2 regions of the Alkaliphilus flagellatus genome follow, and region 2 is predicted to be linked to the other one. Evidence: riboswitches for the same ligand, from Rfam matches in the RefSeq annotation. Region 2 holds a riboswitch; the other holds the start of a gene.

Region 1 (6,302 bases), on a different contig from region 2:
CATTAAATCCAGAAATGTCATATTTACCATATTTAGAAGCACTTGAGGATTCAATTCTATCTGGGTTGCCTTTAGGTACAATACCACCAGAAGTTACTATTGCAATTTTCATATTACTTAGGTTCTTAACAGCAGCATTTGGTTCAACTCTATCAAAGTCAGGCATTGGATATTCTGTTACAAATTCTTCGCCTTTTAACTTTTTAAGAAGCATATTAACCGCTCTTGTTGCACCTCTTTCTTCTGCAAAGTAATTTTTTCTAATACCTCTAGATATATATTTATCTTCTTCAGGTGATCCAATTTCTTCACCTCTTAATAGTTTAAGAGCAAATGATGACATTGCAGGTACAGCTTTTCTCATTGCTGCAGCTGAGTTTCCAGTTTCGATAATGTAAATACTCTTTTTAAACATATCTGCACCTGGGTTTTCAATATACATACCTGTTAAAACAGGAATTCCCAATTCATCATTTATCGCTTTTGAAATAGTTCCGCAAGCAACACCATATCTACCAGCATTAAATGCAGGCCCTGCAATAAATAAATCTGGATTGTATTTTTTAACCATTTCAATGATTTCAGCCTTAGCTTCTTCAAGATTTTCGTTGAAATAGGAGTCACCACAAATAATAGTTGCTACAATTTCAGCTTCCTCTTTTATAGCTGCATTTAAAGCCATACCAGGACCTACTACTCCTTCTCTTAGCTCAGGCTTGATATCAGCTTTTTCTTCTCCACCGATTCCAGCGAAAAACTGATTTATATAATGAACAACTTTTTTCTTGCTCATACTTTCCCCCCTCTCTCATTTTTAACGGGAATTATTTATCAACACGAATTAATCGTTATACTTAGAAAACTCACTTCTAATATTAGTCATTTCTTCGATGATAGAATCAACGTCAAGCACCATTTCCATCATACCAATTTGATCATCATAAACTTCTGCGTCCACTTCATCTTTAAATTGTGGCTCAACTACATGAAAAACTCTTAGTCCTAACTGGACTCCCGCTAATGAACCTGCAAAGGTTGGATCTCCTGCTGTAACAGTTTCTGCTGCTAATCCAGATGCTTCAGCTTCTGCCGCACCCAAAAGTACTACAACATTATCTGCTCCATATTTTTCAGTTAGATCCTTTACTCTTTGTTGATTTTCAAGGTCCATAGCACCCGCAGCGGTTCAGACAAAACATTCTGTAGCTGAAAATACTACTTCTGCCCCAGTACCCTTTAGGCATTCTTCAATAGCTGGACCCGGAATTCCATCTCTATCGCCGATAATGATGATCTTTTTTCCATCAAATCTTGCCATACAGCTTCATCCTCTCTACATTATTATATTATTATTTAATTTTTAAATTTTTCGAATTTTTCAATTGTGAATATCATATAATTTGTTATTAGAAACCTTTAGATGTTAATTTACCAAATCCTGTTTCGTTAGTAGCACCTGTTATTGCTTGTATTTCTACTTCAATGCTTCCATCTTCTCTTAAACTACCAGAGAAACCTCCTGCAATTTTATCAACGTAATCTGTTGTTCCTATAATCTTTTTCATTGGAGGTAGTACAATAACCTCATTAGCATTACCATTAGTTACAACAGCATCAGCTTTTGGATCTGCATCCGCTAAAGATTGAGAAGCGCCATCTCTACCAGCATATTCGTCAGTAACAATAACTGTTTTAATGCCTTCATTTTCAATCTTTTTACAGTTCATAATAAGATCTGTATCAGGGTTACCAAAACCTTCTTGAGATACAATAACACCATCTAATCCTAAGAACTTAGCTAATTTAGCAGTCCAATTTGAAGATCTTTCTTTATCTGCAAGGTAAACATTTTCGTTTGTAATAATTACTCCAACAAAGTTTATTTCTTTACCATGCTTCTCATATAGATCTTCTATAATTCCATTGTTTAAATGGACATAAGTTGGATTTTTATCGCAAGCAGAAACGCAGTTACCACTTACAATAGCACCATCCATTATTTCTGTTGGATAAAGGATGGTAGGTACTATTTTCTTAGCATCTACTCCATATACATATGTATCATGAAGTAAACCTTGAGTTTGAAGCATGTAAACATATCCTATCTTTGGTAATTCAGGATACTTATTAGCTGATTCAAAGATAGGTTCTGTTTCATAAACTTTTACTTCATCAGGCTCTACATTTCTTGCAGCTTCACCTAAATACATAGCAGCTTTAAAGCCTATCATTCTTACAGCAGCCTCATGATCATATTGCTTTAAGCCATCAACTGGTTCTGCAACAACAACTATGTTGTGTAGTTGGGAAAATGGTGTATACTCTGCCCCAGGACCAGTCATATCGATGATACCTTCTTGGAAACCAACGATTTTACCTGCTGTTACTACTGCCACATTTTTTAAAGCATGTGTGCGGCCACTACCTACAGTATCAACCTTACTTATTACCCCTGGAAAAATCCCTCCAGGACCTTCAACTTTAACTCTAGGTTCAATAACGTCCTTAACTGGAGTAATTCTAACCTCTTCTCCTGGATGAGCTAATTCGATGTCGATGCTTTTAATATGTTCATCTCCACCAATTTCTTTAAGCATTTCATCCTTATTGACATAAAGTACGCCGTTTTCTACTTTAGTAGTATCTCCGAACTTTACATCATTAATGAAAATTTTTCCTAATTCTAAGCGCACAAGCTTCACCTCCCTTTATTTCTAAGGGCCTATAATTGAATACTTTCAATTCGTTCCCATTATAGGCCAGTTTAGTTATAAGTATTTTTTAATCATTGATTCAATATTTGCTCTTGTTGCATCATCCTTAGTTAATTCATCTACCTTTGCACCATTGTTATAGATAGCAATAGTAGGTAGACCTAGTACCTTTTCCTTAATGGCTAGCCTTCTTGCCTGAGTAGTGTTTAATTTAGTAAATTTAATTTTGTCACCATATTGCTCTTTTAACTCCATAATATCAGGCATTAATGCTTTGCATGGCTCACAACCATCACTCCAATAATCTACTAATACATACCCTTCAGCTTGAAGTACTTCACTTTCAAAAGTGTCTTTATCAACAGATATCATTTTCCTTCACCTCCTTAAAGTTGTATTAAACTTGTTATTCTAGTTCATTTTCTATATATTTTTCAGCTTGAATTGCTGCAATAGCTCCATCAGCAGCTGCTGTAATAACCTGTCTTAATGATTTTACCCTACAATCTCCTGCTGCAAACACACCCGGAACATTGGTTTTCATATTATCATCAGTTATTATATATCCAACTTCATCCATATTTATAATACCTTTAAATATTTCGGTCGCAGGGATATAACCAACAAATACAAATATACCAAAAGTTCCATCATCTTCGTTAGCTGTATACTCTGTAGTTTCACCAGTTTTTAAATTTTTAAATACTACACTCTCAACTATTCCATCGCCTTTAATTTCCGTTACAGTACTGTCCCATATAAAGTCAATTTTAGCATTGTTGAAAGCTTTATCTTGAATAGATTTAGCAGCTCTAAGCTCATCTCTTCTATGTACTATAGTTACTTTTCTAGCAAATTTAGTTAAGAAAATAGCTTCTTCAACAGCAGAGTCCCCTCCACCAATAACAAATACCTCTAGGTCTGTAAAAAAATCTGCATCACAAGTAGCGCAGTAGGATACTCCTTTACCAGTTAATTCTCTTTCTCCTGGCGCACCTATTGGCCTTGGGTTAGCTCCCGAGGCTATAATTATAGATTTAGCTTTATAAGTTGCTTTTTCTCCTACTAAAACCTTTATTGACTCATCTACTTTTATGTCTTTTATTGTATCTTTTTCAAACTTTGCTCCAAACTCATTACATTGCTCTACCATTCTATCTATTAATATTGGTCCTGTAGCATTTTGCATAGATCCTGGGTAGTTTGCAACTTCTTCTGTACTTACAATTTGCCCACCTGCTTTTTCCTTTTCTAAAATCAATGTTGACATTTTACCTCTAGCTGCATAAAGTCCAGCTGATAACCCAGCAGGTCCTCCACCTATTATAATTACATCATAAATGTTTTCCATGTGTTTCACTCCTTTGAATTTCGTATTTTATTAGTTTTTATGCTTAATTAAAAATAACACTTTAAATTAATGGAATTTGAGGCTAAAATATTGGCTAAGATTCTAATTAAATTGCCTCATACTTTCAATTGCACTGTCCAATAGTGTGCGATCAATTTCCATAAAATCTTTTAATATCTCATTATCCCACTTCTTAGGAGTCCTTATTCTAATAAATTTTTGAGCAGTACTAATGCTATCTTCTATAATCATTAAGGAATCAATATGTAAATCTTCTTTTTCACAGGATATGGCCAGACTTTTGTAAGGAGTTTCGTTAGGTTTAACACTACCTGATAAAGGGTGGGTTAACAGTCTGTGTCCTTCGTGTATTTTATTCCTTGCTAGGAATAAAACGTCTAAGTAATTTCCATCAACAAACTCTATATTATAATCGTTGTTATATTTTTGTCTAACTTCCATATTATTTGTAATAATTATTGCCTTCACCCAACTTTACCTCCGTAAATTTACTCTTTGAGTTATTTCCATAAAATTACTTAATTATACAAAAACAGAGCAACTAATACAACGCCTTGTTGTCATAGTTGCTCTGTTCATTAACCTGAGAGTTTCTTTCTCAAACTGCAGAAATTGCCCCATCGGTGCTAAATTACGCTTTTCAGAGTACCGTCCAAATACGGTCCTTTTGCCTGAGATATTCACTAAAAAATGGCGAACTTTTTAGCTTCTTCCTTCGGCGTTTAACATTTAAAATGTCAAATCTCTCCCGCATTTTTCTTCCAGTTACAATATTAAATTATTAGTATGCTAAATTTTTCTAAATGTCTATCTTCAATCACATTATAATATATATATTAGGCAGTAGCAACTACTTTTATTAAATTTTTACCCATGTTTTATTGACATTACATAAGAATGTTCAAATTGTCAAATTTATAACAAATTAAAATTTCTTAATAATTCATTCTGACTTTTCAGCATTTTATAACTTTTCGCTAACTTTAGCAATAACACATAGGTTAATCTATTTTTCTTATATCCAAAATGCGTTTAACTAAACACCATTGTTATTTAAACACCACATCCAATTAAATCTAATTTTTTGTACTTATATTTTAACTACTCAATAATGTAAAAAATAGCTAATGTACCTGGTCCAGCATGAGTTCCTATCGTACATCCTATTTCAGTAACAATCACTTCTTTTGGATTAAGCTCTCTTAGCACTTGATCCTTTAACACAGCTAAAGTTTCCGGACAGCTTGCATGAGAAATACCAACTACTTTATCCTCAAAATCTTTTCCACGCTGTTTTGCAAGCTCTATCATTTTACCTACTACTTTTTTACTTCCTCTTACTTTATCCAAAGGCTCAACTAATCCTTCTGCAACTGTTAAAATAGGCTTAATATTTAGCATAGTTGCTATTGTAGCTTTCATCGGGTTCAAACGACCACCTTTTTTCAAGTATTCTAAAGTATCAACAGTAAAAATATGGTCCACATTTAACTTAATTTTACTTAGTCTATTAATTATTTCATTTAAGCTTTTTCCTTCCTCTGCCATTTTTGCGGCCTCATATACAAACATTCCGCCACCGAAGGATAACCCCATAGTATCAAAAACCTGGATTTTATTGGTTTCTAATGAGTTTTTAGCTATTATTGCTGATTGATGTGTACCACTTGCCCTTGAAGAGCCATTTATACACAAAACTTCTTTGCCCTCACCTAATGCTTTTTCAAATATCTGCATAAAAGTATTCGGACTTATTTGAGAAGTCTTTGGTAGTTCTTCTGATTGTGTAAGTTTTTCATAAAATTGTGCGTTTGTTAAATCAACACCATCCCTATATTCTTTATCACCAAAAATAATAGTTAAAGGCATTACTATAATATTATGTTTTTCTACAATATCTTTAGGAACATCAATCATACTATCTGTAATAATTTGAATCTTACTCATTTTATCTCCTCCATTATTCTACTTAACTTATCTATTAATTAATTATTAATTGACTGTTTATTTAATTCCATTCTATACTTTATTTAATCAATTTACAATATTTTCTATGTTAAAAGCAAAAGTCATCCTACACTATCTAACATACTTATGTTGCACTTAAATTTTAAAATCTAACTAAAAATTTCACCTACTTAAAATACTTATAGTTCTAGCTTTCTTATATAGAATAAAAATAGAGTAGCCATAGCTACCCTATCTCATATTCGGAT
Region 2 (6,302 bases):
GTAATAAATGTAGATAAAAAAGAAGTGATAGATTTTCAGGTAAAAGGAATAGATTTAGGGAAAGTTAGAGATATTATTTTTATAATAGAAAAAGCAAAAAATAATTTGAAAAGCAATGTTCAATTTCACTTGAATATAGAAGTAATGCTTTTAAATATCCAGGAGGTATTATCTAAATGGTAACGGTTGTAGGAGTAAGATTCAAAAAGGCAGGAAAGATATACTATTTTGATCCTAGCGACATAGAAATAAATAAAAATGATTTTGTTATTGTTGAAACTGCTAGAGGGGTAGAATTTGGACAGGTTGTAGTTGGGCCAAAGCAGGTTTTAGAAGAAGATATTGTTAGTCCTTTAAAATCCGTTATCCGTATTGCCACAGAAGAAGATGAAAATCAGCATACAGAGAATAAGATAAAAGAAAAGGAAGCCCTAGAAGTTTGTACTGAAAAAATCCGAAAACATGACCTAGATATGAATCTAGTAGATGTTGAGTATACATTTGATAATAATAAAGTCATCTTCTATTTTACTGCAGATGGTAGGGTTGATTTTAGAGAGTTAGTAAAGGATTTAGCTGCTGTTTTTAAAACAAGAATAGAACTAAGACAAATAGGTGTAAGAGACGAGGCAAAAATGCTCGGAGGAATTGGTCCATGTGGTAGATCTCTTTGCTGTTCCACTTGGCTTGGCGATTTTGAACCAGTTTCAATTAAAATGGCTAAGGATCAAAATCTTTCTTTAAATCCTGCTAAAATTTCGGGTATTTGTGGTCGATTATTTTGTTGCTTAAAATATGAACATGATGTATATGCACAAATCCTACAAAAACTACCGAGTGTAGGCTCTATAGTCTTAACTCCAGATGGAGAAGGTATTGTAGTTGAAGCTAATGTATTGTTAGAGTTTGTAAAGGTTAAAATTAATAATCCTAATGATAATAATGGAGAAATTAAATCCTACTTTTTACATGATGTAACTAAGGTTAAAGAAGTTGAAGTTGAGGTAGAAGATGAATTAGATATTCCAGAAGAGCTAAAATCTGAATTGAAAAAACTAGATGAAATATAGATTTATATAGTATGTAATAATAATAAAAGGAAAAGCTTATATAGAATGATTTATACATTACCCTAGGAGGTGGTTATGATGGCTTATGTAATTACTGATGAGTGTATTAGCTGTGGTTCTTGTGAACCAGAATGTCCAGTAGATGCTATTACAGCTGGCTCAGACAAATATGTTATAGATGCTGCAACATGTATCGAATGTGGAGCTTGTGCAAATGTATGTCCAGTAGATGCTCCAGTTCCACAATAGGACCCTTAGATAAGGGTCTTTTTTATTGAAATAAAAAATATAGGTTTTCTAATTACTAAAGTATTATTAACTGATTTTTACGACTTTTATAACTAATGTAACATATTAAATAATCAATGTTTATATATTTATAAGACATTTTTATGGAGTTTGTAAAAAATAGTAGGTCATATTTACTTATTACTATTGCAAAGTTAAGTAATATTTTCTATTATAGTATGGGAGCATTATTATATAGTTATTAATGAAATATATAGCCTGAATTATCTAAAAGTTATAGGAGTTGATATTATGGCAGAACATGTAATAGATAAGGCAAAAAAATGTTTGCAATGTAAAAATCCAAGATGTCAAAAAGGGTGTCCTATCAATACCCCTATAAAAGAAATGATCAATTTGTTTTTAGAAGGAGACATTAATGGGGCTGGAAAAATTGTATTTGAGAACAATCCATTATCTGTAGTGTGCTCTTTAGTATGCCCCCATGAAAGACAATGTGAGGGTAGTTGTATATTAGGAATAAAATCAAGTCCTGTTAAAATAGGTGATATAGAGAACTATATTTCAGACTATAGTTTAAATTTAATAGATTTAAAACCAGATAAGAAACGTAAAGGTAATATTGGAATAATAGGTTCTGGTCCAGCAGGTATCACTATAGCCTTACTGCTAGCCTTAAAGGGATATAATATTACAATATTCGAAGCTAAAGATAAGATAGGCGGAATGCTTAGATACGGAATTCCAGAGTTTAGATTACCTAAAGATATTTTAGATAAAATTAAAAATAGATTAGTAGAGCTAGGGGTCGTAATTAGGCCTAACGTATTAGTAGGTTCTAGAATAACCATTGAAGAGTTGTTTAGAGACGGATTTGATGCTATATTTATCGGTACAGGTGTATGGCAACCTAAAAAGCTAAATATTAGAGGTGAAAGCTTAGGACATGTTCATTTTGCAATTGATTATTTAAAAAACCCTGATGTATATAAATTAGGGAATAAGGTGTGCGTTATTGGTGGTGGAAACGTTGCAATGGATGTAGCTAGAACAGCTATTAGAAAAGGTTCTAAAGAGGTTACTATAATGTATAGGAGAGGCACTGAAGATATGCCTGCAACTAATCATGAAATAGAATATGCTAAAGTAGATGGAGTTAAGTTTGAGTTGTATAGGGCTCCTGTTGAAATTACAGAGGAAGGCATAATTTATATTGAAACTAAGATGGTAGCTGACGAAGCTGGAGAAAGACTTGTTACTGTAGATGGTTCTGAAAGCTTATTTGAGTGTAACTCTATTATGGTTGCAGTTAGCCAAGGACCTAGAACTAATATAATATCAACAACAAAAGGAATAGAAGTAAACGAAAGAGGGTTAGCAATAGTAGATGAACATGGCAGAACTACTAAAGAAGGAGTTTTTGCATCTGGGGATGTTGTTACTGGAGCGAGAACTGTTGTAGAGGCAGTAAAATATTCGAAGCATGTAGCTGAGGCTATTGATAAATATGTTAGTGGAAAATATGAAAAGAAGGCTAATAAAGTATGTTAATTAAAATAAAAATCAAGGGTATAGACATAGGTGCTTATTCTTGATTTTTTTTTAATTTTATTATTTAGAATAAACATATAAAAGGGCATTATTTTATATTTGTATATCTTTTATGTGATAATCATATGAAATTTATATCCAATTTAAAGTATTCAAAAAATAATACGTGATAAAAAAATATCAGGAGTTGAAAAAATATTCTAAAAGATGTATTATTGTCTTATAGAAAGTTATATAAAAAACATACATACAGTACCAGATGATAACAACGAGAGATATCCACTAGGGTAGCCGAAGAAGCAATGTAAAAGATGCCGATTTTTTTGCAGAAACTTTCAGGCAGAAGGATCGTTGTTTGATGGAACTCTGAAGAGCCCGTATATACGGCGCCGTAGGAGAAATACATTTTAGTGTAGAAACTCTCAGGCAAAAATACAGAGGACATGATGGCAGATTTTCTTACTATTCCATTATGTTCTTATTTTTTGCATAAATTATTAGAATATATTTTAAATTTGGGAATAATTTTGTATGGAGGAATTTCCTCATACTATTAATTAAAATGATGTACTAGCTTTAATTTAGGGTAAACTATTATAAAAGAGGAGGAGATATTTATGACCGAGCTGCGCAGAACATCCTTGTATGAAGCACACAAGAGACATGGCGGCAAATTAGTTGATTATTCAGGATGGGAAATGTCAGTACAGTTTGAGGGATTAACAGCTGAACATGAAGCAGTAAGAACAGCAGCAGGAATATTCGATGTATCTCACATGGGGGAAATCGAAGTAAAGGGGAATCAAGCAGAGGATTTTGTTCAGTACCTAGTTACAAATGACATATCTGTGCTTGAAGATAATCAAATTCTTTATACATTCATGTGTTACCCAGATGGAGGAGTAGTGGATGACCTTTTAGTTTATAAGTTTAACAATAATCATTACTATTTAGTAGTTAATGCAAGCAATGCTGATAAAGATTATGAGTGGATGAAGCAAAACTTAGGTAAATATGATGCAGAAATAATTAATATTTCTGATGATGTATCAGAAATTGCTATTCAAGGACCGAAGGCTCAAGAAATATTGCAAGAGCTTACTGACACAGATCTTTCAGAAATAAAGTTCTTCTATTTAAAGAGAGATGTAAATATAAATGGTGCTAACTGTCTTGTTTCAAGAACAGGCTATACTGGGGAAGATGGTTTTGAAATTTACTTAGATCATAAAGATGCTGATTCTTTATGGGAAAAGCTTATGGAAGTTGGTAAAGATAAAGGATTAAGGCCAGCAGGACTTGGAGCAAGAGATACCTTAAGATTTGAAGTTGCCTTACCTCTTTATGGCAATGAAATCTCTCAGGATATTAGTCCTCTAGAAGCAGGATTAGGCTTTTTTGTAAAGTTAAATAAAACTGACTTTATTGGTAAGGATGCCCTTGTTAAGCAAAAAGAAGAGGGATTAAAGAGAAAACTAGTGGGATTTGAAATGAAAGAAAATGGAGTACCTAGACATGGATACGAAGTGATGGCCGATGGAAAGGTTATAGGCTTTGTAACTACTGGGTATAATTCTCCAAGTCTGAAGAAAAATATTGGTTTTGCTCTAGTTGATGCTGAGTATGCAGCCTTAGGTACACCAATAGAAATTAAAGTTAGAAAGAGAACTTTAAAGGCAGAGGTAGTTGGTAAAAAGTTCTATGATAAGCATACGAAAAAATAACTTTAAATAAATATCTAAAGAAATAAAAGATAATAAAAACAATTCAAGGAGGAGTATGGTATGAAAATTGTAGAAGGACTTTTATATTCAAATGATCACGAGTGGGTAAAGGTAGAAGGAAATAAGGCTTACATTGGAGTTACAGACTATGCACAACATGCATTAGGAGAAATCGTGTATATTGAAATGCCAGAAGTTGGAGATGAGTTTGACAAAGGTGATGTTTTTGGTGTTGTTGAGTCTGTAAAGGCAGCTTCTGACTCATATCTACCAGTTTCAGGAAAAGTAGTTGAGATTAATGAAGCTCTAGAAGATTCTCCTGAACTTGTAAACGAAGATGCTTTTGCTAACTGGATTTTAGCAGTTGAATTAACAGATGAATCCGAACTTGGAACATTAATGAATGATGTAGAATACAAAGAGTTTTGCGATAAGGAGGAATAGTATGCATAGGTACATACCTAATACAGACACCGATGCCAAGCGAATGCTGGAGGCTATTGGAGCTAACTCCATGGAGGATCTGTTTAAGGACATACCTAAAGGACTTCAATTAGGTAGAGAACTTAATATAGAAGGACCATATTCCGAAATGGAAATAGTTCGCCATATGAAAGACCTTAGTGGCAAAAACAAAAGTACAGATGATTTAGTTTGCTTCTTAGGAGCAGGGGCATATGATCACTATATCCCTAGCGTAATTAAACATCTAGCGGGAAGATCAGAGTTTTATACAGCTTATACTCCATATCAACCAGAAATTAGTCAAGGTACCCTACAAGCAATATTTGAGTATCAAACTATGATCTGCAACTTAACAGGTATGGATGTAGCAAATGCTTCTATTTATGATGGTGCGACTGCGTGTGCTGAAGCGGCAATAATGGCAGCTGATAATACAAGACGTAAATCTATTGTTGTTTCTTCAACGGTACATCCTGAAGTAAGAAATGTTTTAAAAGTATATATGGGATTTAGAAATATTGAAGTAGTTGAAGTAGATATGCAAGATGGAGTAACAGATATAGACAAATTAAAGTCTGTAGTTGGGAAAGACACCGCAGGAGTTATAATCCAAAACCCGAACTTCTTTGGTATTATTGAAGATATAACAGAGGTTGAAAAAATTACTCATGAAAATAAAGCGCTATTTATTAATTATGTAGATCCTATTTCATTAGGAATATTAAAAAGTCCAGGAGAACTAGGTGCAGATATAGTTGTTGGAGAAGGCCAATCCTTAGGAAATAGCTTAAACTTTGGTGGACCATATTTAGGCTTCTTTGCAACTACATCTAAGTTAGTTAGAAAGATTCCTGGAAGAATAGTTGGTCAGTCTGAGGATGTGGATGGTAAGAGAGCGTTCGTTCTTACATTACAGGCAAGAGAGCAACATATTAGAAGATATAAAGCTACTTCAAATATTTGTTCTAACCAAGGGTTAGTTGCTCTTATGGCTTCTATTTATCTAACTACTTTAGGTAAAAAAGGAATTAGGGAAGTAGCTATGCAAAGTACTCAAAAAGCCCATTATGCTTTTAATGAAATTACTAAGGGTGGTAAGTTTAAACCATTATTTGATAAGCCATTCTTTAAAGAGTTTGCAGTAACTAGTAATTTAGATAGCTCTAAAGTTAATGAAGAGCTATTGAAGAACAACATCCTTGGAGGATATGAACTTAAGAAAGAATATTCAGAGTTAGATAAT

The links. A riboswitch is a leader RNA that binds a small molecule or an ion and turns the genes downstream of it on or off. The one in region 2 is predicted to bind glycine.
Region 1: it holds a riboswitch for glycine, as region 2 does, so the genes downstream of both, KQI88_RS03255 (GrdX family protein) here and gcvT (glycine cleavage system aminomethyltransferase GcvT) in region 2, are expected to answer to the same signal.

What each region holds. Positions count from the first base shown of each region.
Region 1 covers NZ_JAHLQK010000001.1:711,042-717,343, reverse strand. Annotated here, with positions in the region: gene grdB (glycine reductase complex selenoprotein B) at 1-793, opposite strand, end outside; gene grdA (glycine/sarcosine/betaine reductase complex selenoprotein A) at 842-1,318, opposite strand; gene KQI88_RS03270 (glycine/sarcosine/betaine reductase component B subunit) at 1,407-2,693, opposite strand; gene trxA (thioredoxin TrxA) at 2,769-3,086, opposite strand; gene trxB (thioredoxin-disulfide reductase) at 3,121-4,065, opposite strand; gene KQI88_RS03255 (GrdX family protein) at 4,168-4,554, opposite strand; glycine riboswitch at 4,654-4,734, opposite strand; glycine riboswitch at 4,736-4,847, opposite strand; gene KQI88_RS03250 (DegV family protein) at 5,188-6,033, opposite strand; gene trmL (tRNA (uridine(34)/cytosine(34)/5-carboxymethylaminomethyluridine(34)-2'-O)-methyltransferase TrmL) at 6,286-6,302, opposite strand, start outside.
Region 2 covers NZ_JAHLQK010000002.1:47,838-54,139, forward strand. Annotated here, with positions in the region: gene holB (DNA polymerase III subunit delta') at 1-183, shown strand, start outside; gene KQI88_RS05155 (PSP1 domain-containing protein) at 177-1,070, shown strand; gene KQI88_RS05160 (DUF362 domain-containing protein) at 1,149-1,319, shown strand; gene KQI88_RS05165 (NAD(P)-dependent oxidoreductase) at 1,611-2,870, shown strand; glycine riboswitch at 3,130-3,231, shown strand; glycine riboswitch at 3,235-3,310, shown strand; gene gcvT (glycine cleavage system aminomethyltransferase GcvT) at 3,488-4,594, shown strand; gene gcvH (glycine cleavage system protein GcvH) at 4,655-5,038, shown strand; gene gcvPA (aminomethyl-transferring glycine dehydrogenase subunit GcvPA) at 5,040-6,302, shown strand, end outside.